2 linked regions of the Enteractinococcus fodinae genome follow. The protein of the gene in region 1 interacts with the protein of each later gene in a pairwise test. Links are inferred from orthologs where the notes say so. Each region holds a gene or a part of one and is shown in the gene's direction. Other genes may lie near its edges.

Region 1 (15,473 bases):
CCGACTTTCAACAGCAGACGGACAGTAGGGGAGCGGCTGAGAGATGGAGGCGACCGATAAGTTGATAGCAGAGCCCGGGAACGTATTCGGTCCTACCGAAATGTCGCGAGCCCGGCCAAGGTCCAACCAGACATTCCCACATTGTTTCATCTTCTCGGTGGGCTCCTGGTGGGAAGCGAAACAGTCTCTGCAGCAAACCGAGTCAGATCGATAGTAAGTTCTCGGACGCGCATGGCATGTAACGTCACGCTTGTTTAGCCGTTTCACGTGAAACCAAACGGACCCAGGCGAGTCATGAGGGGGTTATTCGACAGCTCTTTTAGGAAGCAGAATGCTGGTTTCACAAAGTTGTTAGAAACCGATGCGACTAAAACGAAAGTGTTAAGGGCTAAGGAGCGGGAAGGTTTCACGTGAAACAGTCCGAGCGGAACTTCGGTCTTTCTGAATCCCAAACACCCCTACGGTGGCAGAGCACTCCTCGGATTCAGAAGGCTTTATATCGCTAACGCAAGGGTGAGGAGCGTTAGCGATAGCACGCTCCCTAACAATCGGCTACTTAACTTTATATCCGAGCGTCCCACAACCCTGGCTTAAAGCCCGACGCACTGACAGGCGACGTTCCAGACAAAGCCCGTGACAAATGCAAGCATCTAGTTTACCTGAAAGCATTCGGAGACCATCTACTGTTTGCATCATACTCGCTGGAAATCCTTGCACGGCTCGGCTCCAGAAGACCATCACCAGGGAGCCGGCGTATTCTTAGCACAAACATAACAACCAGGAGAGGGTCGGCTATTCCGCGAGACCTGGGCAAGGGAGTGCTCAGATCCACTACACCTCAGCGCTACCGGCACGCTGGTCGAAACGACGTCAGGCTTTAACGTCTCACGGAAGAGCCCAATAAATTCAAAGTGTTTGTGAAGTCGCAGGGGAGGGCGATCAGCTACGCCCGCGCAAGGCTTAAGCGTAAGAAAATGCACGAACCCTGCTGTTGAGCCGATATGCATCGGTCATTGAAATCGATCACACTACGAAGACTCGAGTGAGCACAACCGACAACTCGAGCCGGCAGACATGCAACTCCCGGCCGGGAAGACATGTAGACCTATATGGGATAGGGAACTCCACGGTTCTGCGATTAGTGCCTCATACAGCAAAATAGACTCCAGCACGCTGAAGAGACTGTGAGTCGAAGTTCGCTCGAAACCGTCACAAGACGTGGCAGACACCTCTATACCATGATGCAGCGAGAGCTTTTCGGTCGGGGTGGCTCCTCTGTAATGCAACTAGTCTGGTTTTCTTGAGACCTAGGACTGTATCTCCGAATTGTCAAAGCACTGCCGTCGTGCCAGGCGTGAACCGGCACTAAGGAGTAGTTGCGGTAACCGCTATTATTTCTCAACCCCGAGTTCCACGGGTCTACATGCCTAAGTCTTTTCAATATGAGCGTCTTACTCAATGCCCGCTTGAGGGCCAATGCGATAGGTACCTGCCGATGACATGAAATGGCAGTAGTCGCGCGTGGGACACGTGGGAGTCCCTAGGCACGAAATCTTATAGTGAACGCTATGACAGCTCTCTATCGCCGTGAAATATCAATGTTTCACGTGAAACGATACCGGCATTCTGGGCTGGAGTTAGGCAGAGGTTGGGCCACGCTCTGCAATTTCCATAGCTGCTTCACGATAACTTAGAGCACCGGTCGAGCTTGGATCGTAGGTGAGCACACTTTGCTGGTACGAAGGAGCTTCGGAGATTCGCACGTTCCGAGGAATCACGGCGTCGAGTACTTCTTTGGGGAAGTATTCGCGTACTTCATCGGCGACTTGAACCGCGAGATTTGTTCGGGAGTCAAACATCGTCAGAAGGATGGTCGAAATATGCAGCGACGGATTCAAATGCTGCTGAATCATCTCGATGTTTTTTACCAGCTGCGACAAGCCTTCAAGGGCATAGTACTCAGTCTGGATAGGAATGAGTACCTCACCGGCCGCTACGAAGGCGTTAACAGTTAAGAGGCCGAGGCTTGGGGGACAATCAACAAAGATGTAGTCGAGGCGCGGCAGACCTTGCTGCTCACGGTACTTCGAGTAGTTTTGAATGGCGCGCGTCAGACGCTGCTCACGCGCAACAAGAGAGACCAGCTCGATCTCTGCTCCAGCAAGATCGATCGTCGAAGGGGCAACGATCAGACCATCTGTCTCCGGGTTGTCGTACACCACGTCTTTGAGGGCTTCATCTTCAATGAGTACGTTGTAAATCGATGGTGTTCCCGGTGGGTGGGGGATGTTCAGCGCAGTCGAGGCGTTACCCTGCGGATCCATATCGATGACCAGCACATTCATGCCAGCTCTCGCCATAGCGGTCGAAAGGTTCACGGTCGTCGTGGTTTTCCCGACGCCACCCTTCTGGTTTGAGATCGTAATGATTCGGGTGTGCTCGGGTTTGGGCATGCGCTTGGCCTTCAGTTTCTCACGACGACGCTTTTCGGACTCTAACTGCCGAGCCAGCGGCGTCGCAGCGATGCTACCTGCACCCTGCGATGTTTCCTGAGAAACGCTATCTCGATCGGCCAAGCCTGCCTCCATTACTTTAAATTTGAAATACTTTGCTGTCCCGGTCAGGAACCGTATGTAAGTCTTGCAACGGTTGTGGGTACTTCCAAGAGTTCATCACCGATGCTGAGTACTTCGGAGCCCTTCGTCTTGAACTTTCGCAAAACCTTGTCCGCTTTTTCTAGCTCCGCCGGTGCGCTGCGACCTTTAATCGCAAGCAGCTCACCTTTGCCATGAAGGAGCGGAACCGTCATCGGAATGAGCGATTTCATAGCAGAGACTGCACGTGCGGTGACAATATCCACGTCTACCGAATCAACGACCTGTTCTGATCGCGCCCGGATGACATCGACATTTTCAAGTTCCAGATCGTCGATGACCATGTTGAGCCAGTCGACTCGGCGCTCGAGCGGTTCGATGAGCACGAACTGCACATCTGGACGCGCAATGGCAAGAGCTATACCGGGCAGACCGGCCCCCGAACCCACATCAGCGACCAGCGCGCCCTGGGGGAGGAGCTCGTGAACTACCGCGCAGTTCAGCACATGGCGTTCCCACATCCTGGGGACTTCGCGCGGTCCGAGCAGGCCCCACTCAATACCTGTCGTCACCAGATGCTCCACGAAGCGCTCAGCGACCTCTAATTGCTCGCCGTAAAGGACTTCAGCGGCGTCGACAACCCAGGCCTCCTGACGTTCGAGGAGGGCCTCAGAAGGGTCTGTGACAGGTGCGGGTTGGTTATCAGACAAGACTATTCTCCGGCGGTAATCACGACGTGACGGCGTGGACCTTCACCTTCGGATTCGGAGTGCAGGCCGGCTTCAGCTACGACGTCGTGAACAATTTTACGTTCGTAGGGGCTCATGGGTTTGAGGTGTTGAGCAGTCCCTTCAGCTTCCACTGTAGCAATGGCTTCGCGAGCCAGCTCACGGAGTGCTTCAGCTCGTTTCACACGATGGTCAGCGATGTCTAGGATCAATCGCGAACGCTGACCGGTGGCAGACAGCACGGCAAGGCGGGTGAGCTCTTGAAGCGCTTCCAGCGTCTTGCCATCTTCACCGACTAAGCCTTGGATGTCTTCGTCATCCTCAGGGGCCAGGACCGAGAGGTAGGTTCGGTTGTTGCGGACCTCAATATCGATGTCGCCATCGAGGTCGGCGATATCGAGAAGTTCCTCAATGTAGTCGGCCGCGTGGTCGCCTTCAGCTTCGATATCAGCGGAGGAGAGTTCTTCCTCCGGGGCTTCGTCAGTGGCGTTAGATGGTTCTGCGTTCATCGTTTCTTCCTAGGTTTTCTCACAGGTTGTTGACGTTGGCCCGCTGGTTTCGTTTCCCGAGCTTTTGCTTTTTCTTGCGCAACTTCGGCTTGCTTACCAACAGGGGGCAGGCCCTTGGCTGCGCGACGTTCATTGAGTTCGCGTTCAGCAATGGACCCTGGGGTCGGGTTACGACGGATAATAAAGAGCTGCTGTCCAACGGCCCAGAAGTTGGTGGCGGTCCAGTAGATGAGCACACCAATTGGGAAGTTGAAACCACCGATGAGGAAGACCAGTGGCAGCGCGTACAGCATGATCTTTTGAGTCTGTGCGAACTGTCCGGTCTGAGCCGCTTCGGACATGTTCTTCCCCATGAGCGTCTTCTGCATGTAGAACATGGAGACGGTCATCAGGATAATGAGGACGCTGGCGACGATGACGACGTTAAGGTCAAAGCCCTCACCGAGATGATCGATGAGAATGTCCGACATCTGCGCGCCGGCGAAGGTGGAGTTGGAGAAGGATTGAATCTCATCTGCCGACAACGCACCAATGGACTCGTTGTTTTGAGCAGCACCTGAAGCGGATATCAGGACTCGATAGAGCGCAAAGAAGAAGGGCATCTGGACCAGCATGGGCAGACACGCAGCGAACGGACTCGTCCCGCGGTCCTTAAATAACTGCTGCTGTTCCATCGCCATGGCTTGGCGAGAAAGCTGATCTTTCTTGTTTTTATACTTCTCTTGAAGTTTCTTAATCTCAGGCTGCAGTTCCTGCATCGCTCGCTGAGATTTGATCTGTTTGACGAAGACCGGGATCAAGAGGGTACGAATCAGCACCACAAGTAGTACAAGGGCTAGCGTCCAGGTCCATCCCGAATCGGAATCCATCCCGATGGCGCCCAGGAGGGTGTGGAACATGCTGAGCACCCATGAGACCGCCCATGTAAAGGGGAGAAGAATCGTGTCAAAAAATCCCATAATTTTATTTATCCTCTTTGGTGGCCTCATCGTCCGGTGGAATCACCGGGTGGTTCAGTTCAATAATGAATGGTCGCTTGCCATCCGGCCAAATCCTATTCCCTGGGGGAACGGGATCTATGCCACCATCCTGCCAAGGATGACAACTCAAGACCCGTCGTCCTGCCATAAGGCTACCCTTAATGGCACCGTGCGTATAAACCGCTTCTAGGCCGTAGGCGGAACAGGTCGGAAAGAACTTACACACATCTCCGTAGGTGGGGGAGATGACCTTCCGATACGCCCGAAGCAGCCATCCGACGATCGTCGACGGGAGGGCACGTAAGAACCCCCACTCGGTGGCGCTGTCCTTCACAATAAATGGCGAAGGTTGCGTTCCGAAGACGGGTTCTTCATGCTCCTTGTTGTTCATCACGACGCTTAAACTTTCTGAGCGCGCCATATACCGCCTGGGTGGTTGATGCTTGGAGCTCATCGAAATCGACGGAAGCCGAAGCCGGTAGCGCCCGTACAACTACATCAACAGAACCCTGGTGGGTATCTAGATCGCTCTTGAAAAGGTCGGCGACAATGGCACGCAGTCGGCGCTTAATTTTATTTCTTGTGACGGCATTGCCCACGGCTTTTGAAACTATAAAACCTGCGCGTGGGTCCTGGCCGGCTACCGGGCGAATATTTGCAGATACGACAACGTTCCGATTGCCGAAACGGGAACCGGAACGTTGCGTATCAAAAAATTGTGCTGCAGTGCGTATTCGTTGGTGTTGCGGTAGCAATCGATCAAGCTCCTGCGGCCACCGACACCGACACTTTGTTAGGCGCTCAGACGCGAGCGACCCTTGGAGCGGCGTGCTGAAAGAACGGCACGGCCAGCGCGGGTGCGCATACGGGAACGGAAGCCGTGCTTACGGGCACGGCGGCGGTTATTCGGCTGAAAAGTCCGCTTAGACACTGTTAATCTCCACACTCAATCAAACGCAGAAGCATGCTGGGGAAGTACGTTTCAAACCTGCGTTTGCCCAAAAACTTCGGCGATATCTGTTCATTATCTGTTTACGCTTACCGGGTGCAGCCACAAAAGGGCACGCTTCACCCCGGATAAGACTCACCAAGTCTAAGAACCCCGATCGATTTGGTCAAATTCAGGATCGGAATCAGTTATCCTAAAACCTCTACTGTGTATAAGCTGTGCATAACTGCAACCCGCCTGTGGAAATTAAGGCTAGTGTTGTGGAGACGTCAGAAGTAGACCGTTGCAATCCTGGCAGAACGCTCCAAGTGTGAGACCGGTTGCGCAACGTGGGGATATTGCCGTGATGACGAGAGGAACTCAGAGTCAGTGCGGGAAGCATAAAGTGGGGTTTAGCGGATGAGTGTAAGTGAGTCGATCATCAACTCTTGGCAGAGGGTTGTTGAAAACGTACGCACCTCTGGTGACATCGGACCTAGTCAGATGGGCTTTCTTGATCTTGCTCGCCCGCAAGGTCTCATCGCAAATACCCTGCTGTTAGCGGTTCCCAATGAAATGACTCGGGACATCTTGGAGAACCAACTCCATGAACGCTTAGCTGATGCGCTCACCGCTGTCTTTGGTACCGACATCAACTGTGCATACTCCATCGATAACAATATGCACGCTTCGACACCCGAAATCCCGACCCCCGAGCCGCGCTCAGCACCCGCCGAACGGCCTGTGGATAACGTTGTGAATATCTCGCAAGCTACCCAGTCACATGCTGAGCGATCTGCCACTGATGAACCGCTCTTAGACGAGTTGTTTAGCTCCCGAACGAATCCTGCCGCAGCGCCAGGTAGTGGACTGCAGCAAAACGTTCCACCACAATCCGGTGAACGCTCTCGACTCAATGAGCACTATCATTTCGACAATTTCATCACCGGTTCATCGAACCGTTTTGCTCACGCAGCCGCCTACGCAGTCTCAGAACAGCCGGCAAAATCTTATAACCCGCTGTTTATTTACGGTGAATCTGGTCTGGGTAAAACCCACCTGTTGCATGCGATTGGTCACTACGCCCAGGAGCTTTTCCCCGGTTTACGAGTGCGCTACGTCAACTCCGAAGAATTTACGAACGATTTCATTAACTCGATTCGGCACGACGAGGGCGCATCCTTCAAACAGATTTATCGCAACGTCGACATCCTGTTGATCGACGACATCCAGTTCATGGCGAATAAAGAAGCCACCGTTGAAGAGTTCTTCCACACCTTCAATGCGCTCTACAACAACAACAAGCAGGTAGTGATTACCTCGGACTTGCCTCCGAAACAACTATCCGGCTTCGAGGAACGTCTCCGCTCCCGCTTTGAGTGGGGACTGACCACAGATATTCAGCCACCTGATCTCGAAACTCGGATTGCGATCCTGGCGAAGAAGGCAGATGCAGAGGGCATCAAAGTTCCCGCCGATGCACTGGAATACATTGCTTCGCGCATCGATACCAATATCCGTGAGCTCGAAGGCGCCCTGACTCGAGTGACCGCGTATGCGTCGCTCAATAATGAGCCCATCAACCTTGATCAGGCGCAATACATCTTGAAAGATCTCATCTCTGATGACGACGCCCAAGAGATAACATCCGAGCTCATTTTGGATGAGACCGCTAACTACTTCGGTTTTTCGATTGCCGAATTGCAGTCGAAATCTCGGACGCGCACGCTGGTGACGGCTCGTCAGATTGCAATGTACCTTCTACGTGAGCTCACCGAGATGTCACTGCCTCGCATCGGGGCAGAATTCGGTGGACGCGATCACACGACGGTGATGCATGCTGACCGAAAGATCCGAGATCTCATGAGCGAACGGCATGCGATTTACAACCAGGTCACGGAATTAACGAACAAAATTAAGCAGCGAGCCCGCAATATTTAAGAATTTCCGTCGGAGCGACAATTAGCCCGAAATGGTCGGAATACTGCAATTAAACTCGCAAACCTTCAGGTTAAGGTTGAATGCTTCTCCACACCTGATGAATACCCCTATTAGGGCTACGGCGTGCGGGCTAGGGCACCTTCGCCCAATGTCTCTCCACCACGATCCACAAGTATCCACAGCTTTGTCCACAGGTGGGTTGAACCCTGTTTTCCACGGTGTGGATAACCCTGTGGATTCTTAAGGGATAACCCTATTCTTAATGCGGATAACTCTCTAAAGCGGTGGAATTACAACGATGTAAGCATTTTGGTCCTGCACACCTTACCCACACGCAAAGCGAAGACCATGCACGTTCTTCTCCACAGGAACTTCGGTATAGGGGTGCCAATGCACAGGCTTTTCCACAGTATCCACACCACCTACTAATACCCCTATTCCTTTAAACACCTCTAAATAACAATGGCCCGGAAAATTCCTCAGGTTCGATGGCCGTGGTGCAGTCGCGAATTCGTCTTGGCTTGTCGCGGTGGTCCTCAAAGACCGCTAAGCTATCTAGAGCACCTCTATAATTTTTGGTGTTCACCACTTATGTCATCGGACAATTTCGCATTGCAATCGCTCAAGGGAAGGCAGACTCTTCGTGAAGTTCACAATCGGACGGGATGTTCTAACTGACGCTGTCACTTGGACCGCACGTTCTCTGTCACCCCGCCCACCCGTTCCGGTTCTGCGCGGTCTGCTCATCACCGCCAAAGATGATCTTGTCTCGATCGCAAGCTTTGATTACGAAACCTCTGCTCAACTTGATATCGAAGCGCACATCGATACCGAAGGCCAGATTCTCGTTGAAGGCCGCATGCTCAGTGACATCGTCAAATCGCTGCCAAACGCTCCAGTCACGATCGAGCTCACCGAGTCCCGCGTTGTCGTGACCTGCCAAAACACCAGATTTACTCTGGCGACCATGCCGGTTGATGAATATCCAGCACTTCCCGCTATGCCTGACGTTGCTGGCACGATCGATGGATCAGTATTCTCCGAAGCAATTTCACAAGTCACTGCCGCAGCTTCCAAAGATGACACACTGCCGATTTTGACTGCCGTCAAAATCGAAATCGAAGGTGACACGATCACCTTCTTGGCCACCGACCGCTACCGTCTGGCCATGAAAGAAATCACCTGGACTCCTCGCGATCCATCGATCTCAACTTCCGTTTTGGTGAAATCTCGAACCCTGACTGAAGTTGCCCGTTCGCTCGGTGGCGGCGGTGAAATGGAATTCCGGTTGTCTTCGGACGAGGATTCCGCTGAATTAGTAGGTTTCTCCTCTGGTGGTCGTCGAACCACCAGCTTGCTGGTTGACGGCGAGTACCCAAAGATTCGTTCGCTGTTCCCCGAAGAATCAAATATTTATGCAACCGTAGATACCGCCCAACTTGTCGAAGCCGTCAAGCGTGTGGCTCTGGTTGCAGAACGCAACACCTCACTGCTGATGTCGTTTAGCGGCAATGAAGTTTCCCTGTCAGCAGGCCAAGGCGATGACGCTTCAGCCAACGAATCTGTTCCAGTCCAGCTGGAAGGCGAAGAGATCACCGTCGCGTTCAACCCGTCGTATCTGTCTGACGGGCTCAACGTCATCGGTGGGCCATACACCCGCTTTGCTTTCACCAGCGCACCAAAACCAGCCCTTCTGACGGGTAAAAAAGAACTTGAAGGCCCGCAGAACGAGGACTACCGGTATTTGGTCATGCCGATCCGCATCCCGAACTAGCCGTGTACCTGTCACACCTGTCCCTGACCAATTATCGTTCTTACGAACAGGCCGAGCTTGACCTCAAGCCCGGTCCCAACATCCTGGTTGGTGCAAACGGTGTCGGCAAGACCAACGTAGCCGAGGCAATCAACTACCTGGCGGTCCAGCACTCGCATCGGGTATCCAATGATCACCCTCTGGTGCGCATCGGTCACGAGCAAGCACTGGCCAGAGGGCGCGTCCACCGCGGTGAACAGGCCATCTCCATCGAGTACGAGATCAACCCCGGCAAATCCAACCGGGTGGCGATCAACCGCGGGGCACCTCAACCAGCCCGCCAGGCCTACGGCATTTTCAAAGCCGTCATGTTTGCGCCCGAAGACATTGAACTGGTTAGCGGACAACCAGACATTCGCCGCCGATTCATGGACGACCTGATCGTCCAAATGCGTCCTGCACTCGGCGATGCTCGCCGCGACTTCGACCGCGTCTTACGCCAACGCAACGCACTACTAAAATCCGGTCGCAAACCCGGCGCCTGGACCGAAGAACACGAAACCACGCTGGGCGTGTGGAACGAACACCTCTCCCGAGCCGCAGCACGACTGATCAACGGGCGCCTGCATGCCTTAAGACTGCTGGCGATCCCCACCGCCAATACTTACGCGCAATTATCCAATGGCAATAAACCGGCGGGGTTTAGCTACCAATCCACGGTCCCGTTGGCATCCGGGCAGCACGCCGAAGTGCCCGATGAAGCTCAGCTCTACCAAGCGGTACTGACTGAACTCGAAAGTTCCTACCGTGCCGAACGCGACCGCGGCATCACCCTGGTGGGTCCCCACCGCGACGACATGGTCATCACTCTGGGCCCCGCCCCGGCCAAAGGATTCGCCTCCCACGGTGAGACTTGGTCGCTGGCCCTGGCGCTGCGGTTAGCCTCCTATCGGGTGTTGGTCGAGGACGATCCAGATCCGAATGCCAAACCGGTGCTCATTCTCGACGATGTCTTCGCCGAACTCGATGCTGCACGACGCAGCCGGCTGGCAGAAATGACCCGGGACGCCGAACAGCTGATCATCACGGCCGCGGTGGCCGCAGATATCCCAGCAGAACTCACCGGTACCCACATCCCGGTACAAATGCGCGACGGGATTTCGTCTCCGGGCGAGCACCACACGGATTTGGCAACCTTAAAGGTCCTTGAGGCTAACAACTTCGAAGATGCGGAAGGTTCCGAGTCCCCATCGGAGCGTGGCGACGATGACTGATGAACCCATCGAACCCGAAGAAGACCACATTGATGCCGCCGCCGCAGCCCTACAACGGGTGCGTTTAGCCGCAGCGGAAGCCGGATACCGTCCCGGAATGGCCGGGCAATTTCATCGCCGATCGAAAAAGCCGCGCCCAAAAACAGAAGATTATGTCCGGTCCGTGGGCCCGCAGCCGTTAGGCGATGTGTTCTCGAAATTCATTGCCCAGCGCGGGTGGAAAGAACCGGTAGCCGTCGGGTCGGTACTGGCCGACTGGGCTTCCGTCGTGGGCCCGCAGATCGCAGAGAACGCGAAAGTCGAGACCTTTGAAAACGCTAAACTCGTGCTGCGCGCATCTTCAACGGCCTGGGCCACCCAGTTACGCCTACTCACCCCGCAGTTGATGCATAAATTCGACGAAGTCCTCGGTCCCGGTGTGATCACCAAGCTGGAAATTAAGGGCCCAACCGGCGGAAGTTATGGTCGTCGCCCGCGCCGCAGATAAGTTTTTGGATTGCGGCGCCCCAACGGCCTGTAGAGCGATTTCTGAGACTGAAGATGATCCGGGGGGCATATTCAGGCCTGCGATCACGCTGCAGAGGCAGTTTTGGGCTTTATGGGGCAGGTTTTAGCCCACAGCACCCCTCGATTTTGGGCGAAACGTCACATAATGTCGTAGAATAGGGACGTTACAGACTTTTCTGTAGTTGATCTGCACCGCTGTTAAGGAGCTAAACGGCCCGTGGCTGAAAACCTAACTGACAATACCTTAGCTATGGCTACTCAAGCCCAGTCTGAGCTGCAACGCGTAGAGCATTCCTATGAAGCTGGCGACATCACCGTGCTGGAAGGCCTCGAAGCCGTCCGGAAGCGCCCGGGGATGTACATCGGGTCCACCGCAGAACGCGGGCTCCACCACCTCGTCTGGGAGGTCGTTGACAACTCGGTCGATGAGGCACTCGCCGGGCACGCAGATACCATTCATGTCACCCTGTTGAAGGACGGTGGCGTCCGGGTCGAGGACAATGGCCGCGGGATCCCCGTGGACATGCACCCAACCGAAAATAAACCCACCGTTGAAGTCGTCATGACCGTACTACACGCCGGCGGGAAGTTCGGCGGGGGAGGCTACGCGGTCTCCGGTGGTCTCCACGGTGTCGGTGTCTCGGTCGTCAACGCGCTCTCCTCTCGGGTCGAAGCCGAAATCCACCGCCAGGGTTACATCTGGACCATCTCGTTCAAAAACGGTGGACTGCTCGATGATGCGCTGCAACAGGGTGGCACTACCGATAAGACCGGGACGATCATTACGTTCTACCCGGATGCAGAAATCTTCGACACCATCGAATTCGACTACGAAACGCTGCGCGCACGGTTCCAGCAGATGGCGTTTTTGAATAAGGGCCTGCGCATCACGCTGACCGATGAGCGCGAGCAGGTCGTTGACGCCTCGACGGCCGATGAAATCGCCGGCGAAAGCCACAACGAAACACTGGCCGAGGCCGAAGCCGAACTGCAGTCTGACGACGGCGAAGACACTGAATCGCCAGAGCAGACCATTCGGTTTGTTGACTACATGTACGAAAACGGACTGCTGGACTACGTCACCCACCTGAATAAGGCCAAGCGCGCCGAACTCATTCACGACGACGTCATCGCCTTCGAAAAAGAAGACGTGAATCAGGGCATGTCCATCGAAGTGGCCATGCAGTGGACCACCGCGTACTCTGAATCGGTGCACACCTACGCCAATACAATCAACACCCACGAGGGCGGTACCCACGAAGAAGGCTTCCGTGGTTCGCTAACCTCGTTGGTCAACCGGTATGCGCGCGATAAGCAGATCCTGCGCGAAAAAGATGAAAACCTCACCGGTGACGACATCCGTGAAGGCCTCACCGCGGTCATTTCCGTCAAGATTGCCGAGCCGCAGTTCGAGGGCCAGACCAAAACCAAGCTGGGTAACTCCGAGGTCCGCGGTTACGTGTACTCGGCGATGACCGAACAGCTCGGCGACTGGCTCGAGGCTCACCCCGGACCGGCACGCGATATTATCCGCAAAGCCCAGCAGGCCGCTCACGCCCGCATGGCCGCCCGCAAGGCCCGCGAGAACGCTCGCCGCAAATCGCCGCTGGAATCCTTCGGCATGCCCGGCAAACTGTCCGACTGCTCCTCGAAGGACCCATCCGAGTCCGAAATTTACATCGTTGAGGGTGACTCGGCCGGTGGTTCGGCCAAGCAGGGCCGTGACCCACGCACCCAGGCGATCCTGCCGCTGCGCGGGAAGATCCTCAACGTCGAGCGCGCACGCCTGGACCGCGCGTTGGGCAACGCTGAAGTCCAAGCCATGATCACCGCGTTTGGTACCGGTATCGGTGAAGAATTCGACATCGAAAAAGTCCGCTACCACAAGATCGTGCTGATGGCCGACGCCGACGTCGACGGCCAGCACATCACCACGCTGCTGCTGACCCTGCTGTTCCGCTACATGCGCCCGCTGATTGAGCACGGCTACGTCTACCTGGCACAGCCACCGCTGTACAAGATCAAGTGGTCCAACCACCAAGACGAACACGTCTTCACCGATGAACAGCGGGACGAAGCACTGGCCCGCGGTCAAGAAAAAGGCTGGCGCCTGCCCAAAGAAAACGCCATCCAGCGCTACAAGGGTCTCGGCGAAATGGACTACCAGGAACTGTGGGAAACCACCATGGACCCAGATCGTCGCACCCTGCTGCAGGTCACCATGGACGACGCTGCAGCAGCCGACCAAGTCTTTTCGATGCTGATGGGCGAAGACGTCGAGTCCCGCCGGAACTTCATTCAGGAAAACGCCAAAGACGTGCGCTTCCTCGACATCTAAACCCGAGCGGTTGAGCCTGAAACTTTTTTGACGAACTACCTGGAGAGATGACTAGCCCGTGAGTGACGAGCAAACACCAACTACCGACCAGCCAGAACGGTCCGGATCCGGCGTAGATCAGATTGATCTCCAGACCGAAATGAAACGGTCTTACCTCGATTACGCCATGGCCGTGATCGTGGGACGCGCCCTGCCTGACGTCCGAGACGGGCTGAAACCCGTCCACCGTCGCGTCATCTACGCGATGTTCGACGGCGGCTACCGCCCGGAGCGTTCCTTCAATAAATCCGCCCGCGTGGTCGGCGAAGTCATGGGTAACTACCACCCACACGGTGACTCGGCCATCTACGACACTCTGGTGCGCCTGGTCCAAGACTGGGTCATGCGCTACCCGCTGGCCCTAGGCCAAGGCAACTTCGGTTCCCCCGGTAACGACGGGGCTGCCGCCCAGCGTTACACCGAAACCAAGATGGCACCGCTGGCCATGGAAATGGTCCGCGACATCGACGAAGACACCGTCGACTTCCAGGACAACTACGACGGCAAACAGCAAGAACCCACTGTCCTGCCGGCCCGCTACCCGAACCTGCTGGTCAACGGTTCCACCGGTATCGCGGTCGGGATGGCCACCCAGATCCCACCGCACAACCTGCGCGAAGTCGCCGAAGGTGTCCAGTGGTACCTGGATAACCCAGAGGCCAGCCGCGAAGAGCTGCTCGAAGCCCTGCTGAAACGCATCAAGGGCCCAGACTTCCCATCGGGCGCCCAAATCCTCGGCCACGCCGGTATCGAACAGGCCTACCGCACCGGCCGCGGGTCGATCACCATGCGCGCCGTGGTCAATGTTGAAGAGATCCAGAATCGCACCTGCTTGGTCATCACCGAGCTGCCCTACATGGCCAACCCGGACAACCTCGCCCGCCGCATCGCCGAGCTGATCAACGAGGGCAAACTGTCCGGCATCGCCGATGTCCGCGACGAAACCTCCGGTCGTACCGGTCAGCGCCTGATCATTATTCTCAAGCGCGACGCCGTGCCAAAGGTTGTGCTGAACAACCTGTATAAGCACACGGCACTGCAAGAAAACTTCTCGGCCAACATGCTGGCCCTGGTCGACGGTGTGCCACGCACCCTGTCGTTGGACGGATTCGTCCACTACTGGGTCAAACACCAGGTCGAAGTCATCGTTCGCCGTACGGCCTTCCGGAAACGCAAGGCCGAAGAACGCGCCCACATCCTGCAGGGCCTGCTCAAAGCCCTGGATATGCTCGACGAGGTCATCTCGACCATTCGCGCCTCGGCATCCGCCGATGTGGCCCGCGAAGAGCTCAAGAACCTGCTGAGCATCGACGACGAACAAGCTCGCGCGATCCTGCTGATGCAGCTGCGCCAGCTGGCCGCCCTGGAACGCCAAAACATCCAGGACGAATACGACGAGCTGCAAGCCAAGATCGCCGAATACACCGAGATCCTCGAATCACCGCTGCGTCAGCGCGAAGTCATCTCGGAAGAACTCGCCGGCATTGTCGAACGCCACGGCGATGAACGCCGCACCGAGATCCTCTACGGCTACGACGGCGACATGTCGATCGAAGACCTCATCCCAGAAGAAGAAGTCGTCGTCACCATCACCCGGTCCGGGTACGTCAAGCGCACCAAGGTCGATAACTACCGCGCGCAGAACCGCGGCGGGAAAGGTGTCCGTGGTGCCGCCCTACGCGACGAAGACGTGGTCGAACACTTCTTCACCACCTCAACGCACAACTGGCTGTTATTCTTCACGAACTTTGGCCGGGTCTACCGGATCAAAGGCTACGAATTGCAAGAAGCCGGCCGTGACGCCCGTGGTCAACACGTCGCCAACGTCCTGGCGTTCCAGCCCGATGAGCACATCGCCCAGGTCATGACACTAGAGACCTAT
Region 2 (15,471 bases), 2.3 Mb from region 1 along the record:
CCATTGTCAAAGGTCGTGCGCTGTTCATCAACCAGGACCTCGCCGGAGTCATCGGTAATGGTGACGTGGACATCTTCTTCGCTGAGTTCCCCGACGCAGGTGGTCAGGCTGTGGTAGTAGCACTCATGGGTGTAGTTCACGAAGGGAGCGATCGACAGATAGAACGAATCTTCGGGCAGTTCCAGCGCGAATTCCTCAGTCTCGGAACTAAGTACCAGTCGATCAGGTAGCACCGCAGCCATGAGTTCGGTGGACCGTTCTGCCAAAGGCACTCGGTCGAGATGGTCGATGACCTCGACCGCATCCATGTTCTCAAGCCCGTGAGCTGCGATGAGCTGCTGCTGGGAGGACTCCATTGCAGCAGAAGACTGGTCACCGCCATCAGCACAAGCCGTGAATACCAGCCCGGCTGCTAACAATGCACCGGCACCACGCAGTGTACGCTTCCTCATTTTGGTCCTCCACAGTGACAGGATGGCTCTGGCAACGTGCCTTATTCTACGTCTTATAGCTCCGCGCTCGAGCAGCTAATCCCTTGGTTTCGCCGTTGTCGGAAGTTCCATGGATCCGCTGTACCCTGACACCGTAGAATGAAATTCCCCTAACACCTTCTCCATAGAGAGCCCTCATGAAAGTTCTCATTTCGGGCGCCGGGATCGCGGGAACAAGCCTGGCCTACTGGTTACAACGCGCAGGTCACGAGCCCACGCTGGTCGAACGTGCCCCACAGTTGCGTCAGGGTGGTTACCTCATTGATTTCTGGGGCGCCGGGTACGAAGTGGCCGAGCGGATGGGCATCGTAGAGACGCTCCACGAAGTCGGCTATCACATGGAAGCACTGCGCGAAGTGTCCAGAGGTGGCCGACAGATAGCCCGGCTTGATCCACGCAGCTTCCTCGGTCCGATCGGTGACCGGTTCATTAGCATTGCCCGTGCGGATCTAGCGGCAGCGATCTTTGACACTCTGAAGGATGTCGAGATTCTCTTTGGAGATTCTGTGGCAGCGCTCGATGATCATGACGAGGGTGTTCAGGTGACGTTCACTAGTGGGACCACCCGCCAGTTTGATCTTGTGGTCGGCGCGGATGGACTGCATTCGCGGGTGCGTCGTCTGGTATTTGGCCCCGAAGACCAGTTTGCCAAGGACCTCGGGTTTAGTGTCGCGGCCTTCGACGTCGAGGGGTATGACCCGCGTGAGGAGCTCGTAGCAATCACGCACACCGAAGTGGGTGCGCAAGCGCTGCGGTTCACCCTCCGTGACGGCGCGACGATGTTTTTCTTCACGTTTCGCCACGACGGCCCCATCCCCGACGATATCGAAGCCCAACAGCAATTACTGCTCGAGCAGTTGCGTGACGTGGGTTGGGAAGTGCCGCAAATCCTGACGCGGCTTCCAGAAGCGCGCACCTTTTATCTCGATAAGGCAAGCCAGATCCGGATGCCGACCTGGTCACGCGGTCGTGTCGTGCTGGTTGGTGATGCGGCAGCGTGCCCGTCACTGCTGGCAGGTCAGGGCTCCGCACTGGCCATGATCGAGGCGTATGTCCTCGCAGCCGAACTCGCTGACAAGGACTCCGATTACGCCACTGCGTTTAGCGCCTACGAGCGCCAGCTAGCACCGATGGTCCGAGACAAACAGGATGCGGCCCTGGGTACCGCGAGTTTCTTTGCACCTCGAAATAGACGACAACTGCTGTTCCGCAACGGCATGTTCAAGTTGATGTCGCTACCGTTTGTGAGCCGACTGGCGTCGAGTCGCGTCTTGCAGGACCCAATCGAACTGCCCACCTGGCCGCACGGCGCTTGATTCAACGTACCCCTTTAGCCGGTCTCGCTTTGCCTCCACAGTTCACGACGTTGCCATAGATATCAATGAAGACCTGCTGAACTTCTAGCAGCCCACCGTCAAACACATCCTTGTGGTCTTTCCAATGCACCTGACCAACAGGGCCCCGCTTGAAGACTGTCAGGGTATTGTTAGCAGACCTGAGCGAAAGTTGGTCCCCAATACGAACATCTTGCATGGCCTTCGTGATGGTACTTCGTTTGAGTGAGGAGACCTGCGGCGTCCCAGCTGCTCGAAGGTCAGTAGCGAAACCTTCATAGTAGCCAAAAACCTGGTCCCCGTTGTTATAGGGCCCGGCGATGCGCGGGTAACCACCCGTCGCCTCTGTGCCTGGCGACGGAAGGGTTATGGAGAGCAAAGCGGTAGCTTCTAACTCTGCGTAGTCCAACATCCAGTAGCGAATCTTCTGCTCGTTGATGAGGGTTCGAAGCGTAGGTATGCGTGGCAGCCCAAATCGCATGCGCGCCAAGTCTCCATCACATCGAGCAACGATGAAATCTGGCCCAACTTGATCAAGCAACGGAGCGTACTGTGCCGCCATGCCCGCGCTCATGTAACCAAACTTCCGGTCTCCGCCATAAACCGCTATCGCATTGTCATCATGAATGTTGTCCTGTTCCCTGTGCAGGAAAAAGGCATCAATGTGATACTGCCAGATCTCATCTCTGTCCACCCAGTGGCTGGCTCCCACAACTCGAAAAGAGCGTTCCGCACCGTCTCGAAGATCCACGAGTCTCTCCGGCAGTTCCCTATGCACTACCGTGATCTCGTCATCGGACGCGGAATCCTCTTGAGCTGCCTGTTGACCCCCTCCAAAAGAGTGCATCGAGTACTGTTCAACGGACTGTTTTCGTGCACGCGAGCGCAGCCAATAGAGCACCAGTACTAAGACCATCACCGTTGCGAGAAACCCCATACCTTTAGGGTACCGGCACAACACTTGGTGGGCACCCGTGCTGGGAGTTCAACAACGTAAGCTTTCCACACCGCAGCGATCTAACGATCAGTCACCGGTAGGGTTGAGTACATGAAATTTGCGACTTGGAATGTGAATTCACTGCGCGCCCGAGCTGATCGGGTCGAAGACTGGTTGGATGAAACCGATGCCGATGTGCTGACGATCCAGGAAACTAAATGCCGGGATGAGAACTTCCCCTGGGGCATGTTCGAAATGATGGGCTACCAGGTGGCCCATTTCGGGATCTCCCAGTGGAACGGGGTGGCCATTGCCTCCCGGGTTGGTCTGGATGATGTCGAATATGGCTTTGCAGGTCAGCCAGAGTTCGGGAAAAACGGTGTCGACCCGGAGGTCGAAGCTCGCGCGATCTCAGCGACGGTCGGGACGAAGAACACCGATGTCGAACCGTTTCGGCTCTACAGTCTCTACGTTCCTAACGGTCGCTCCCTGGAAGACGAGCACATGGAGTACAAGCTGCGCTTCCTCGATGCGCTGCACAACCATGTCACCGAAGATCTCACCGACACAACTCGTGTGGCACTGACCGGTGACTGGAACATCGCACCCTATGACGAAGACGTCTGGGACATGGAATTCTTCCTCAACAACGGACTCACCCACGTGTCAGAACCCGAACGTGCAGCATTCCGAGCCTTCGAAGACTCCGGCCTAGTCGATGTGGTTCGTCCACGGCATCCCGGACCCGAAACCTACACGTACTGGGACTACCAGCGCCTGCGGTTCCCCAAGAACCAGGGCATGCGCATCGACTTCATTCTGGCCTCCCAGCATCTGGCCAATGATGTTACCGACGCCTGGATTGACCGCGAAGCCAGGAAGGGTCCGGGCCCATCGGACCACGTGCCAGTGGTCGCAGAACTGGGCTAAATCATGCGGCACCTGACGTTTCTGCGGGTCTATGTCCCCCTGGAGCAGCTGCCGGCCAGAATTCACGGGCTGGCACGCGCCGCGACGAAACTGTCACGTGCCGATATCGAGGCCGAAGCCGCGGAACGCCTCAACCGCAGGCTTCGGCCCGATGCATTCCGACTCGCCCCCAGCGACACCGACCCACCGATTATCCGGGTCATCGAAGCCCAAGACCCGGGCGGGACCCCGCACCAACTTTTTCACGTCGAATATCTCACGCGAGCGGCGTTCGAGTCCGTGGCGATGCGGCGGGAATACTACGATGACACGCTCTATGAGCGGCTTGTCCCACCCAACGTTGTCGAAACACTAGAAAAGATCGCCGAACTGCAGGCAGACGCGGGGCTGATCAGTCGGCCGCTGCCAAACTTCTATATGCAACTGTGGAATGTCTCCCTAGCCTGGTTAGCGGCCTTTTGCGGGACGGTGCCATCACACCAAACCGACCTCGTCGAGGAAATGATCATCGGGGGCACGCCGGTTGTCCGGCGGGTGCGCGACCTGGACGCTGCGGTCACGCAACTCAGCTGGGTCAACCGACTGATGGCCTTCTATGGCCCCGACGGACAAGACCACCCCTACCGGCGCTCTGTGGACCATGTGCAGAGCTGGCTCAACAGATGGCGCAGCCGCGGCCACCCCATCGAAGGACTTGTCGAACTCGATTACGGTGCGCTGAGTCGCTACGCCTGGCCCGACACCGCCGGCGAAGTTTTGGAACGCGGTCACAAGGCCCTTGAACGGGTCTGGAAACTAGACGATGAAATCCAAGACGACGATGACGCATTCTTACCCAGCGTACCCCCGGCTATGCTTAATCAGGCAGCCGAAACCATGCGCAAACACTACCAAGAAGCGGTAGCCATATGGGAGCGCATACAACGGTATGAACATGCCAACTAGCAGGAAGGTCGACATGCAACAACACATCATTGACACCCTGGGAGTCCAAGCTGACATCGACTTAGACTCCGAAATCGTGCGCCGCGTGAACTTCATGGTGGACTACCTGCACCACACCCGCGCCAACGGACTCGTGCTGGGGATCTCCGGCGGAGTGGACTCGACCGTTGGCGGTCGGCTCTGCCAAATGGCCGTAGAACAATACCGCAGGGTGAATCCTGATTGGAAGGGTAAATTCTGGGGCGTACGGCTCCCCTATCATGTCCAAGGCGACGCCGACGATGCCATGGCGGCCATCGAGTTCATCGAACCCGACGAAGACATCGAACTGCAGATCGGCTCCGCCACCGATGCGATCGGCGAAGCGTTCACCGCCGCCCTAGGTGAAGAGCCCACCGACTACAACCTCGGCAACGTCAAAGCCCGGATGCGCATGGTCGCCCAATACGCGATCGCCGGTCAATACAATGCGCTGGTGGTCGGCAGCGATCAGGCCGCCGAATCAGTGACTGGGTTCTTCACCAAGTTTGGTGACGGCGCAGCAGACCTCATGCCACTAGCCGGACTGACTAAAACCCAGGTTCGGAACATGGGGACCCGCCTGGGTGCCAGCGAACGGCTCATTGAGAAAGTCCCCACCGCAGATCTGTTGACCGATAATCCAGGCCAAACCGACGAAGACGAACTGGGCATGACCTATGCAAATATCGATGCATACCTGTTAGGTCAATCGATCCCGGACGAAGCCCGCGAGAAACTCGAAACCACGTATAAGCGGTCTGAACATAAACGCCGTCTGCCCGTTCGCCCATCAGATACCTGGTGGGAGTAAACAGCACAGGGCGAAGCTATTAACACCGTAGGTCTTGCCGAGAGACAAGGAGGGTGCATGTGGTTCAGCGACTCAGCATCCAGCATGCCACCCTCGTCTTCGGTGAGGATGCCGGTCTTTTTGGTGTAGACCTCACGGTAAATGCCGGTGAGATTCACGCTCTGCTCGGGCTCAACGGGTCGGGAAAAACCACGCTCATTCAAGCAATCTTGCAGATGCTTCGGCTGCACAAGGGCACGATCAGTTTCGATGGAGTCTCACTGGCTAATCTCCCGCCCGGTGCGTGGCGGCGGGTCGGGCATCTGGTGAACCAACCGTTTGCGTATCCAGAACTGGATGCTGCAACAAACCTGGCGCTGGCGGCCCGACTCAAAGGGATCGAAACAGCACAGATCCCCAATTCGGTAGACGCCGCGATCACCGACCTAGGGCTGGAACGATACCGTCACGTGGCGGCACGACGCCTATCGCAGGGCAATCGCCAGCGCGTAGGTCTAGCAGCGGCCTTGCAGCACCACCCGGATCTCGTCGTCCTTGACGAACCCACAAATACCTTAGATCCGGCGGGCGTGCTGCGCTTACGAAAGCTCCGCTTGCACCGTGCAGACCAGGGTGCTGCGATCCTCGTCTCCAGTCACCACCTGGATGAAGTTGCGCGGATTGCAGACCGCATCTGGGTGCTCAATTATGGCCGGATGATCGGGGAACTTGAGCCTGGCACACCAGATCTGGAGCGCGCGTTCTTCCAGATGGTCCACGCTGACGATGAGCTAAGGGCCTCATGAAAGCGCTTCGCACTGCCCTATACGTTGAGCTCCGCAAAGCCCGGGCATCTCGGGTTTTGCACCTCACCGCAATCCTGCTCATGGTCGGTATTACGATACTGGCCATCGCGCTCACGATCAGCGTCAACTCTGGCGATGAGCAGGTGCTGGCAAAACTTGGTCCCCTGGCTGACACCACCGGCTGGCTGCTGCTCATTGGGATCACCGCTCAGGTCATCGCTGCCGGTGGACTGCTGGCCATCGGGATCGCGATGAGCTGGATGTTCGGGCGAGAATTTACCGACGGCACCATCAGCGGTCTCTTCGCCCTGCCCGTGCCGCGATCCATCATTGCCCTGGCGAAACTTGGGGTTCTGATGCTGTGGGTTGTGGCCGTATCGATCGGTCTGACAGCACTGATCCTCGTCAGCGGCCTCGCGTTGAATCTCGGTCCGCTGACCAGCGAGATACTCCTGCAGCTCGGACGCCTGCTAGTCCTGGTCGTACTGACCGGTCTGCTGACTTTCCCGGCCGCCTGGGTCGCCACTCTGGGCCGTGGGCCTCTGCCTGGTATCGCAGCCACCGTTGTGGTCTTAGTGATCGCACAAGTTACCGTCATCGCTGCCCCAGACAGCGCAGCGTGGTTTCCACTGTCTGCACCAGCACTGTGGGCGATCATGCCCGAGGCCGTGCATCTCGGACAGCTTGCCACCGTCGTGATCGTCCCGGCTCTTTTTGCAGTTCTGACCGCTCTGAGTTGGCAGCGTCTTCAATTGCACCGCTAGTGCTGAGTAGGCTCAATACCCTCCTTGCACAGCTCGATAAATATACCGCCTGTACCCCTTTACTATGAGTTGCATCATAGGCATAGTGTAAGAACTGACTAGGCATTTTCTTACGAAGTGTCAGTGTATCGAGATGTGCGTCACATGGCACGATGATGGTGAGTAGTATTCATCGCACGTGGGCTGCACCGTCCCATGCAGGCGTCAACCTCGGTTTCCGGCAAAACCAGCAAAGGAAGTTTCATGAGTCTAGCGAATACATCTGAAATCACTGAGGCTATGAAAGCCGAGGGCCAGCGAGCATACGAGTTGGATCGTAAACATGTATTCCATTCCTGGTCAGCCCAGGACGCGTTAGATCCGCTGACAGTGGTGAAGACCGAGGGCTCTTTCGTTTGGGATGCCGATGGTAAACGCTACATCGATTTCTCGTCGCAGATGGTCAACACCAACATCGGGCACCAACACCCCAAGGTTGTGGCGGCCATCCAAGAACAGGCCGCGACCATCGCCACGATTGCCCCGGCCCATGTCTCAGCACCTCGTTCCGAGGCCGCTCGACTAATTGCCGAACGCGCTCCCGAAGGCATGAATCACGTGTTCTTCACCAACGGTGGAGCCGATGCCAATGAGCACGCGATTCGCATGGCGCGTCTGCACACCGGCAAGTCCAAAGTCCTTTCTGCCTACCGCTCCTATCACGGTGGTACAGATCTGGCCGTGAACGTCACCGGTGACCCGCGGCGCTTCGCCTCCGATACCGCCACGCACGGCACCGTACACTTCATGCCTTGTTATCCGTACCGCTCGTATTTTCACGCCGAAACCGAGGAAGAAGAAGTCCAGCGTGCGCTCGAGCATCTTGAGCAGACCATCGTGCTGGAAGGTCCCGAGACCATCGCGGCGTTGATCCTTGAATCGGTACCGGGCACTGCGGGCATCTACGTCCCGCCAGAAGGCTACATGGCAGGCGTCCGCGAACTGACCAAAAAATACGGCATCATCTTTATCGCCGATGAGGTCATGTCCGGCTTCGGGCGCACCGGCACCTGGTTCGCCATCGACCTGTGGAACGTCACGCCGGATCTGATTACCTTTGCCAAGGGTGTGAACTCCGGCTACGTACCGCTTGGTGGCGTGGTCATCAATGAAGCCATTTACAACACCTTCCGCGAGCGCGTGTACCCGGGTGGACTCACCTACTCCGGCCATCCGCTGGCTACCGCTGCAGCTGTTGCCGCTATCGAAGCGATGGAAGAAGAACAGATGCTGGAAAACGCGACTCGCCTAGCCAGTGAGGTCATTGGACCTGAACTCGAGCGACTGAAAAACGAGCACCCATCGGTCGGAGATGTGCGTGGAGTCGGTTGCTTCTGGGCAGTCGAGCTGGTCACGAACCGCGACACCAAGGAACCACTGGCAGCATACGGTGGGAGCTCACCTGCCATGGGCGAGGTCATCGGCAAGTGTAAGGAACTGGGCCTGCTCGTCTTCGCGAACTTCAATCGCATCCACGTGGTCCCACCACTGAATACTTCAGACGACATCATGCGAGAAGGGCTCGCACTGCTGGATCAGGCGCTCGCACTCGCCGACCGGCACTATCAAGGCTGACAGACTTCGGCGGTGTAAGTCCGGTCCACCACGGGCTGTCACAGCCACATATACCTACTCCGGCACAAGCCGGAGAGTTTGCACAATTATTCACACCTCGAAAGTTGAGTGACAAGTATGTTTGCGTTACCAACAACCACGTGGCTCGTCCTCGTAGGGGTCCTGGGCTTCTGGGTCGTTTACACGGGCGTGTTCTACGTGATCTCCCGAAACTGGGCCGTCGAAGATGCCGACTATGACAAGACGGGAGATCCACAGTGAGCATTGATCTGGTACTGCTTATCGTGTACTTTGCGGGGATGCTCGGCATCGGTGTTTGGGCGATGCGCCGCAGCACGAAATCCCCAGAAGGCTTTCTGCTAGCAGATCGTAGTATCGGACCTGCAGTGACCGCCCTGCGCCTGCAAAGTTCGTCAATGTCAGGCTACATGTTCCTCGGCGCCGGATCGCTGGCCTACACCCAGGGCTACTACAGCATGTGGTACGCCCTGGGTGACGTCGGCGGTGGCGTACTCAACCTCTCGATTATCGGCCGCCGCATGCGCAAGTTGTCGCAAATGCTCGGCTCGATTACGTCGATTGGTTACCTTGAGAATCGTTATCCATCTCGCTGGACCCGAGCCATCGCAGCTCCGATTGCGCTGTTTTGCATGTTCTTCTACGTCCTGGCCCAGTTCCTAGCTGGTGGTCAGGGCCTTGCCATGGTGACAGGGCTGTCCGTTAACGTGGCCCTGATTATCGCCGTCGGAGTCATCGTTGGGTACACCTTCCTCGGTGGGTACCTCGCAGTTGCCTACACGGACTTCTTCCAAGCCATCATCATGGTGGTGGGCATGCTGTGGATCTTGATCGCCAGCCTGCAATACGTCGGTGGGCTCACCGCGGCCAACGAGAATCTGGCCAACGTCAACGAGAACCTCCTGACAATGTGGGGCGCTGAAGGCCAGTACTTCGGCCAGTGGGGCATCATTATCGGCGCGCTGTTAGTCTTTTCAATTGGTTACATTGGCTGGCCACACGTCAACGTCAGCCACATGGCAATGCGGCGACCATCGGTGGCGCGCCAGGCCGGTCTCTACGCGACCATCTTTAATCTGCTGTTTATCCCAGGCGCCTACCTGGTGGGGATGACCGCGATCTTGATCGTGCCCGGGCTGGAAAACCCCGAGCTGGCGATCTTCGAAGTAGCGGACACCGTCCTGCCAACGTTTGCAGTCGGGATCGTCATGGCAGCGATTATGGGTGCGATCATGTCCACCGCGGACGCCCTGCTCTTACAAGCCGGAACAATCGCCTCGCAAGATCTGTGGGCGCGTTTCTTCCAGCGGTCGATGAGTGAACGGACTTCGGTCAACGTTTCGCGTATCACCATTATCTTGCTGGCCGTCATCGCAACGATCTTGGCGATTACCGAACCTCCGGGAGTCTTCGACGTGGTCGTGTTCGCGACCTCGGTGCTCGGCTCAGCTTTCGTGCCAGCGTATATCTGTGCAGTCTGGTGGAAGAAGGCGAACACGGTGGGAGCGATTAGCTCCATGGTCATCGGGACTGTCGCGTCCGTTTCGGCAGAGCTGCTCGGCAGCACCGATGGCATCGGTTTTGATCCGATGGTCATTGGCATTACCTGTTCGACGGTCGCCATGATCGTAGGTTCGCTGCTCACCCAGCACTCACATCCTGTGCCAGAAGGTGTGCGCCGGGCAGTGGCTGAGACCGCCCGAGTTGCACCTGTTCCAGCACGCATGGTCGCAGGCGAAGACAGCACGTTAGCAACTCAACGTCCAGGTGAAGGGACCCGCGGTGCTCACTGACACACAGAAACTGGCCCCTGAGCTCGCGTGGCCGGTCAAGTTCTCGGCTGGAGAGGCTCGAGCTCTGGTCAATCGACGGTTGAAACAGCGGACTGATCTGAAGGCAACGCTGTATCACCATCCGTTTCTCGGGCTGGTGTTTCAGGGTCAGCAGCATCGACCAGGCTGGCTTTCGTCGATGGTCAGGACCCAGCAGAGAGTTGAGCTCGTCCGTGCCCACGTTCTGGTGGACCTTGTCGGAGGCCGAGCGTATCTGAGCGATGCGTGGAAGACCGAAGACTTCGTGGCTCTCAACCCAGGTGACGAGCCCAACCTGATCAGCGATCCTGAACCACAGGTGGATGAGGCGACTGCCATCGGCGCGGCTCGCTCGATCTTAGCCGGGGTCGTTCTGCGTCGCCGAAAGATCACCGCCATCGGCGCTCTTGAACTCGTGGAGACACCACTGCGGTTGGGTAAGCCCAACTGGTGGGTGACAGACCAAAGCGACAACGGGTCCGTTGAAGTGATCGTTGATGGGATTACGGGTAAGCACTACGCCTTTTCGGCTTGATCCTTATTCAACGCACTAATTCAAGAACTCAAGACCGCAGTAGCTGCTCGAGCTGCTGCGGTCTTGCGGTTAACCGTCTAGTCGTCCACCAAGTGGGAAGCGCCAGCATTGGGGCCGATGCCTCGTATGCTGAGCTGCAGGACGTATTTCACCATCGGGCGGATTGCGTCTCGATCCACGAAGTTAGTGGTCTTGCGATAGGTATCGAGTATGGTCTGTTCTTCTGGCGTGCGCTCCGCTGGGTCCAGCCGGGCAATGGTGCGTTTCCGCATGGCCATCGCGATGGTGTGAACCCCGCTGAGCTGTTTGTAATCGATCGCGCCGCGGAGATGAAACACCTTAATATGGGCAAGCACCTCATCGGTGAGATTTTTGATGAGCCAGTCTTGGATGAGGCGACGATTCTTTCCCACCTCGGGATCTGAAATGCCGCAGGTGAACAGGATCAGGTTCTTGTCCCCGAGCATTTCGATCTCTTTGCGGAGGAACTTGCAACCCAAGACTTTGCCTCCGGCGCGCAGCGGAGCACCGTAAATAATGGTGTCGTACTCTTGCATATCTTCGAGCCGTATGCTGCGGCGATCAAATACGTCACACCACAAATCGACCGCCAACCACTGAGCATACTGCTGAGTTGCCCCATATTCTGAGCGGTACACAACCACGGCCCTGGTCATCTATCGGTCGCTCCTTCCCCGTCGAAATTCTCTAGCTCAAAGCGCTGAGACTGGTCACAGCATATTTGGCTAATGTCCCCATAAACGGGGACCGTCTTCAACGAAGATGTATGCGCCTGTCAGATGACCCAGGCTTGTTCAACTCTTGTTTTACGGCTCAAGCAATCGGCATCTAAAGCCCGAGTCCTGCTACTCCTGGTCTGCAGGCAGGTGGTCATCTGCCCAATAGTGGACGGCGTCGCGAACGAACTGCGGCCCAGCGGGAGACACGCGGTTGTAATTGGCTGCGAATCGTTCGTCGTCCACATACATTTGCGTGATCCCCTTGAGCATCGCCTTAGACATAGGTTGGCTCTGCATGGCTGAGCGCAACCAGGCGACGTGACGTGCGGCGACCTCCTGGGCTGCGGCAGCATCAGGCGCGATACCGGAAGCGATCACCTGATCCCACGCAGCGTTGAGGTCTTCGACCTCCTGACGGAACGCTGCTTGGCCTTCGTCGCCGAGTTCGGACCACCATTCGTTGGAGCGATCTGCGGCGTCATTGCCCCAGCGCTCCCGGACTTCGGCGTCGTATTGGGTGTGGTCAAAGCCTTCGAACATATCTTTAGGCATGATGGGCTGTCCTTTCTGTAGGGCCGCGATCGTCGCATCAAGTGACTGCAGCTGGCGATCTATGCGCTCTTGTTCGGCTTGAAGTCGTGCACGGTGTGTTTGGAGAGCCTCGATATCACGAGTTTCTCCGTTCAGGATCTCGGCGATATCTGCCAGGGAAAGACCCAACGGGCGCAACAGCAAGATCCGCTGTAATCGCACCAGCGCGCGTTGGTCGTAATACCGCAGACCGCCGGGGCCTCTTCGAGTTGGGTGAAGTAGGCCGATCTGGTCGTAGTGTCGCAGGGTCCGGGAGGTAATACCCGTGGCTTCAACCACCTGGTGAATCGACCACTCCATGTCGCCTCCTCGCAGCTGTCTTGTGGTTTCAACACTGTTGTACCGCTTGACGCAACGTCAACCACAAGTCCGCACTACAACCGCGCAGCTCGAAGAGCTCGATTATCATTCGGAGACGATCAGGTATGCAGAGGTGGCTCCCGCCTTTGCGAAGAACAGGGGCTAACAGGGACGCAGTGACGTACCTGGGAGGAGCCAAGATCTACCCCAGGGCTTTGGGCTCACTGTCGCCCTGCTTGTTGAACCTTCAAGCCACCGCGCGCTCAGCGCTGCGACGCCGCAGCAAGTACGCCGGGATCCAAATGACGATGGCGATCAGTGCCAGGACCACCCCGGCCAGGGCTGGTGCGGAGTAGCTGAAGCCAGCAGCAATGACTGCACCGCCAATAGCAGCACCGGCAGCGTTGGCCATGTTCAGCGCCGCGTGGTTCAGCGCGGCCGCCAGAGTTTGAGCATCGTGAGCCACGTCCATGAGTCGCACTTGCAAGGTGGGTGCCAAACACGTTCCGAAGAACCCACAGAAGCCGAAGGTAATGGTCCCGGCAACCGGGTGAGTCGAGGTGAAGTAGAAAATCGTCAAAATAATCGCGATCATGATGAGAGCTAAGAGCACGCCCCACTCGAGATTGCGGTCAGCAAGACGACCACCGAACCAGTTCCCGGCGACTGAACCAACACCGTAGGTCATCAGCACTAACCACAAGAGATCGGGGTCGAGGCCGGCACCTTCGGTCATGGTCCAGGAGATATAGGTGTAGATCGCAAACATGCCGCCGGAACCAACGGTGCCAATAGCAAGGGTAAACCACACCTGGCTGCGTCCTAGTGCGCCGATCTCGGTGCGAGGCCTGGTCGGTTTCATACTGACCATATGCGGCATCAAATACCACAGCATAATGATGGTGATCAGTGCGAACACGGCGACCAGTGCATACGCGGCAGGCCATCCCATGGCGCTGCCCAAGGCCTCAGCGGCGGGCACCCCAATGACCGTGGCAACCGCCAAACCCATGGTGATAAATGCGACGGCGCGACCTCGTTCAGTCACCGGAGCCATAGAGGCCGCAGACAATGCGGCAACAGAGAAATACGCCCCGTGTGGTAACCCAGCGATAAAGCGGGAGATAATCAGTGTCTCGTAGGTGGCAGCGAAAACGGAGATCACGTTGCCGATCAGGAACGCGCCCATCAGCAACAGCAACAAGCGTCTACGCGGCATCAGCCCCGTAAACACCGTAATCAGTGGCGCACCCACCACGACACCGAGCGCATAGGCACTGATGATCACGCCGGCTTCGTTTTCCGAGATCTGAAAGTCTTCGGCAATGGTGTTCAGCAAGCCCATGGACACGAACTCGGTCGTGCCAATCGCGAAGGAACCAAGCGACATGGCCAGCATCACGGCAAGCCGACGACGGTCACCAATCTCAGTCTGCCGGGGACGTGGTCGACGTTCTGGGATCCAAGACGGAGAATACCGATTTGTCACACCACGGAGTCTACCGCTGTCAGCTTCGACCTGTAACCGCCCGATGCACCATGGCGGCGATGGTTCACTTCAGGCTATACACAAGGCGGGGCAGGACAGTTCGCACCGTTTCCAAGCTGTAGGACTTCAACTGGGGCGCGCAAACCGGGCGGTTTCGTTAGGGTCGAATGTTGTGAACTTTCGGAACAGTCCAATGACGGAAGGAGTTCTTTGTGATCCGGCAACTCAGCGGCAAGACCGGCAGTACGCCCACCACCCAGCGACGATACTCTCGGCCAGCACACGATAAACACGCCCCCGACGCCGAAGTGAAACGCGCGACAACGGCCTCGGCCATTGGGAACGCAACAGAGTGGTTTGATTATGGGATCTATGCGGTCGCCACCGCCTACATTGCCCACCACTTCTTCGAGCCCTTCGAATACCCGATGCTGCTGACTCTAGCGACGTTCGCTATTTCGTTCATCATTCGCCCGCTGGGTGGCTTCGTGTGGGGACCACTGGGTGACCGGATCGGACGCAAAGGTGTTCTCGCTGCAACCATTTTGATGATGTCAGCGGCCACCTTCCTCATTGGACTTCTACCGACCTATGCCACCATCGGTGTCTGGGCACCAATATTGCTCATCCTGCTACGAGTAGTCCAAGGCTTCTCCACCGGTGGTGAGTACAGTGGTGCCCACTTTCATGGCAGAGTACGCACAAAATAAACGACGCGGATTCTTCGGCTCTTTCCTCGAGTTCGGGACGATTAGCGGCTATGCAGTGGGCGCGGCCCTCATGCTCTTTTTGGAAACCATCCTCACGAGCAGATGCTTGCCTGGGGCTGGCGTCTACCGTTCTTACTGGCACTCCCCTTAGGACTCATCGGGTTCTATCTGCGCAATAAGCTGGAAGACACCCCAATCTTCCAAGACCTCCAGAAAGAGCAAGCAGCAGAAGAAGCTGCCGCAGCCAAAGAACAGAACAAGCCAGTCAGCAAGGACGAAGCGCCAGAGAAACCCGGACTGGGCGAGCTCATCAAACAGTATTGGCGACAACTCCTGGTCATGGCAGGTATGGTCACCGCGCTGAATATCGTCAACTACACGCTGCTGACCTACATGCCGACCTATCTGGAGCAACAGCTCGGCCTTAATGCACAGGCCGCTTTGACGGTTATTTTGATCGGTGAGCTCGCGATGGTCGCGTTCATGCCGTTTGCTGGTGCTCTGTCTGACCGCGTGGGACGCAAGACGTGCTGGAACATTTCGTTGGTCGGTATCGGTGTGCTTGCGATTCCACTGTTCTGGCTGATGGGGATGAGCTTTGGTCTCGCGTTGGTTGGCTACGCAATTTTGGGGCTGCTCTTCGTT

What was found.
Region 2: the proteins of dnaA (region 1) and nadE interact in binary tests that used the Escherichia coli proteins (3 or more experiments, as listed by UniProt). The link is inferred for Enteractinococcus fodinae from one-to-one orthologs.

What each region holds. Positions count from the first base shown.
Region 1 is NZ_JAVDYJ010000001.1:8,342-23,814, reverse strand. What follows is about bases 5,545-8,419. They hold dnaA (chromosomal replication initiator protein DnaA), read left to right. Parts: upstream 5,545-6,159; coding sequence 6,160-7,680; downstream 7,681-8,419. Other genes in these bases: dnaN (DNA polymerase III subunit beta), read left to right, coding at 8,324-8,419; rpmH (50S ribosomal protein L34), read right to left, coding at 5,605-5,742; rnpA (ribonuclease P protein component), read right to left, coding at 5,545-5,566. In the rest of the region: J2S62_RS00105 (ParA family protein), read right to left, coding at 1,638-2,588; 16S rRNA (guanine(527)-N(7))-methyltransferase RsmG, read right to left, coding at 2,621-3,304; J2S62_RS00095 (Jag family protein), read right to left, coding at 3,307-3,831; membrane protein insertase YidC, read right to left, coding at 3,828-4,790; membrane protein insertion efficiency factor YidD, read right to left, coding at 4,795-5,202; more of rnpA, read right to left, coding at 5,183-5,544; more of dnaN, read left to right, coding at 8,420-9,454; DNA replication/repair protein RecF, read left to right, coding at 9,457-10,707; J2S62_RS00055 (DUF721 domain-containing protein), read left to right, coding at 10,700-11,194; gyrB (DNA topoisomerase (ATP-hydrolyzing) subunit B), read left to right, coding at 11,465-13,552; gyrA (DNA gyrase subunit A), read left to right, coding at 13,611-15,473. UniProt on the Escherichia coli protein: Plays an essential in the initiation and regulation of chromosomal replication. Binds in an ATP-dependent fashion to the origin of replication (oriC) to initiate formation of the DNA replication initiation complex once per cell cycle.
Region 2 is NZ_JAVDYJ010000001.1:2,329,061-2,344,531, forward strand. Bases 3,687-6,559 are described here. They hold nadE (ammonia-dependent NAD(+) synthetase), read left to right. Parts: upstream 3,687-4,650; coding sequence 4,651-5,469; downstream 5,470-6,559. Other genes in these bases: J2S62_RS10870 (exodeoxyribonuclease III), read left to right, coding at 3,687-3,692; J2S62_RS10875 (hypothetical protein), read left to right, coding at 3,696-4,637; J2S62_RS10885 (ABC transporter ATP-binding protein), read left to right, coding at 5,529-6,254; J2S62_RS10890 (ABC transporter permease), read left to right, coding at 6,251-6,559. Also shown: J2S62_RS10855 (CueP family metal-binding protein), read right to left, coding at 1-452; J2S62_RS10860 (FAD-binding domain), read left to right, coding at 629-1,807; J2S62_RS10865 (HIRAN domain-containing protein), read right to left, coding at 1,809-2,762; more of J2S62_RS10870, read left to right, coding at 2,874-3,686; more of J2S62_RS10890, read left to right, coding at 6,560-7,018; J2S62_RS10895 (aspartate aminotransferase family protein), read left to right, coding at 7,262-8,632; J2S62_RS10900 (hypothetical protein), read left to right, coding at 8,750-8,893; J2S62_RS10910 (hypothetical protein), read left to right, coding at 10,433-10,996; J2S62_RS10915 (flavodoxin domain-containing protein), read right to left, coding at 11,074-11,673; J2S62_RS10920 (MerR family transcriptional regulator), read right to left, coding at 11,863-12,627; J2S62_RS10925 (MFS transporter), read right to left, coding at 12,875-14,116; J2S62_RS13590 (MFS transporter), read left to right, coding at 14,929-15,471. UniProt on the Escherichia coli protein: Catalyzes the ATP-dependent amidation of deamido-NAD to form NAD. Uses ammonia as a nitrogen source.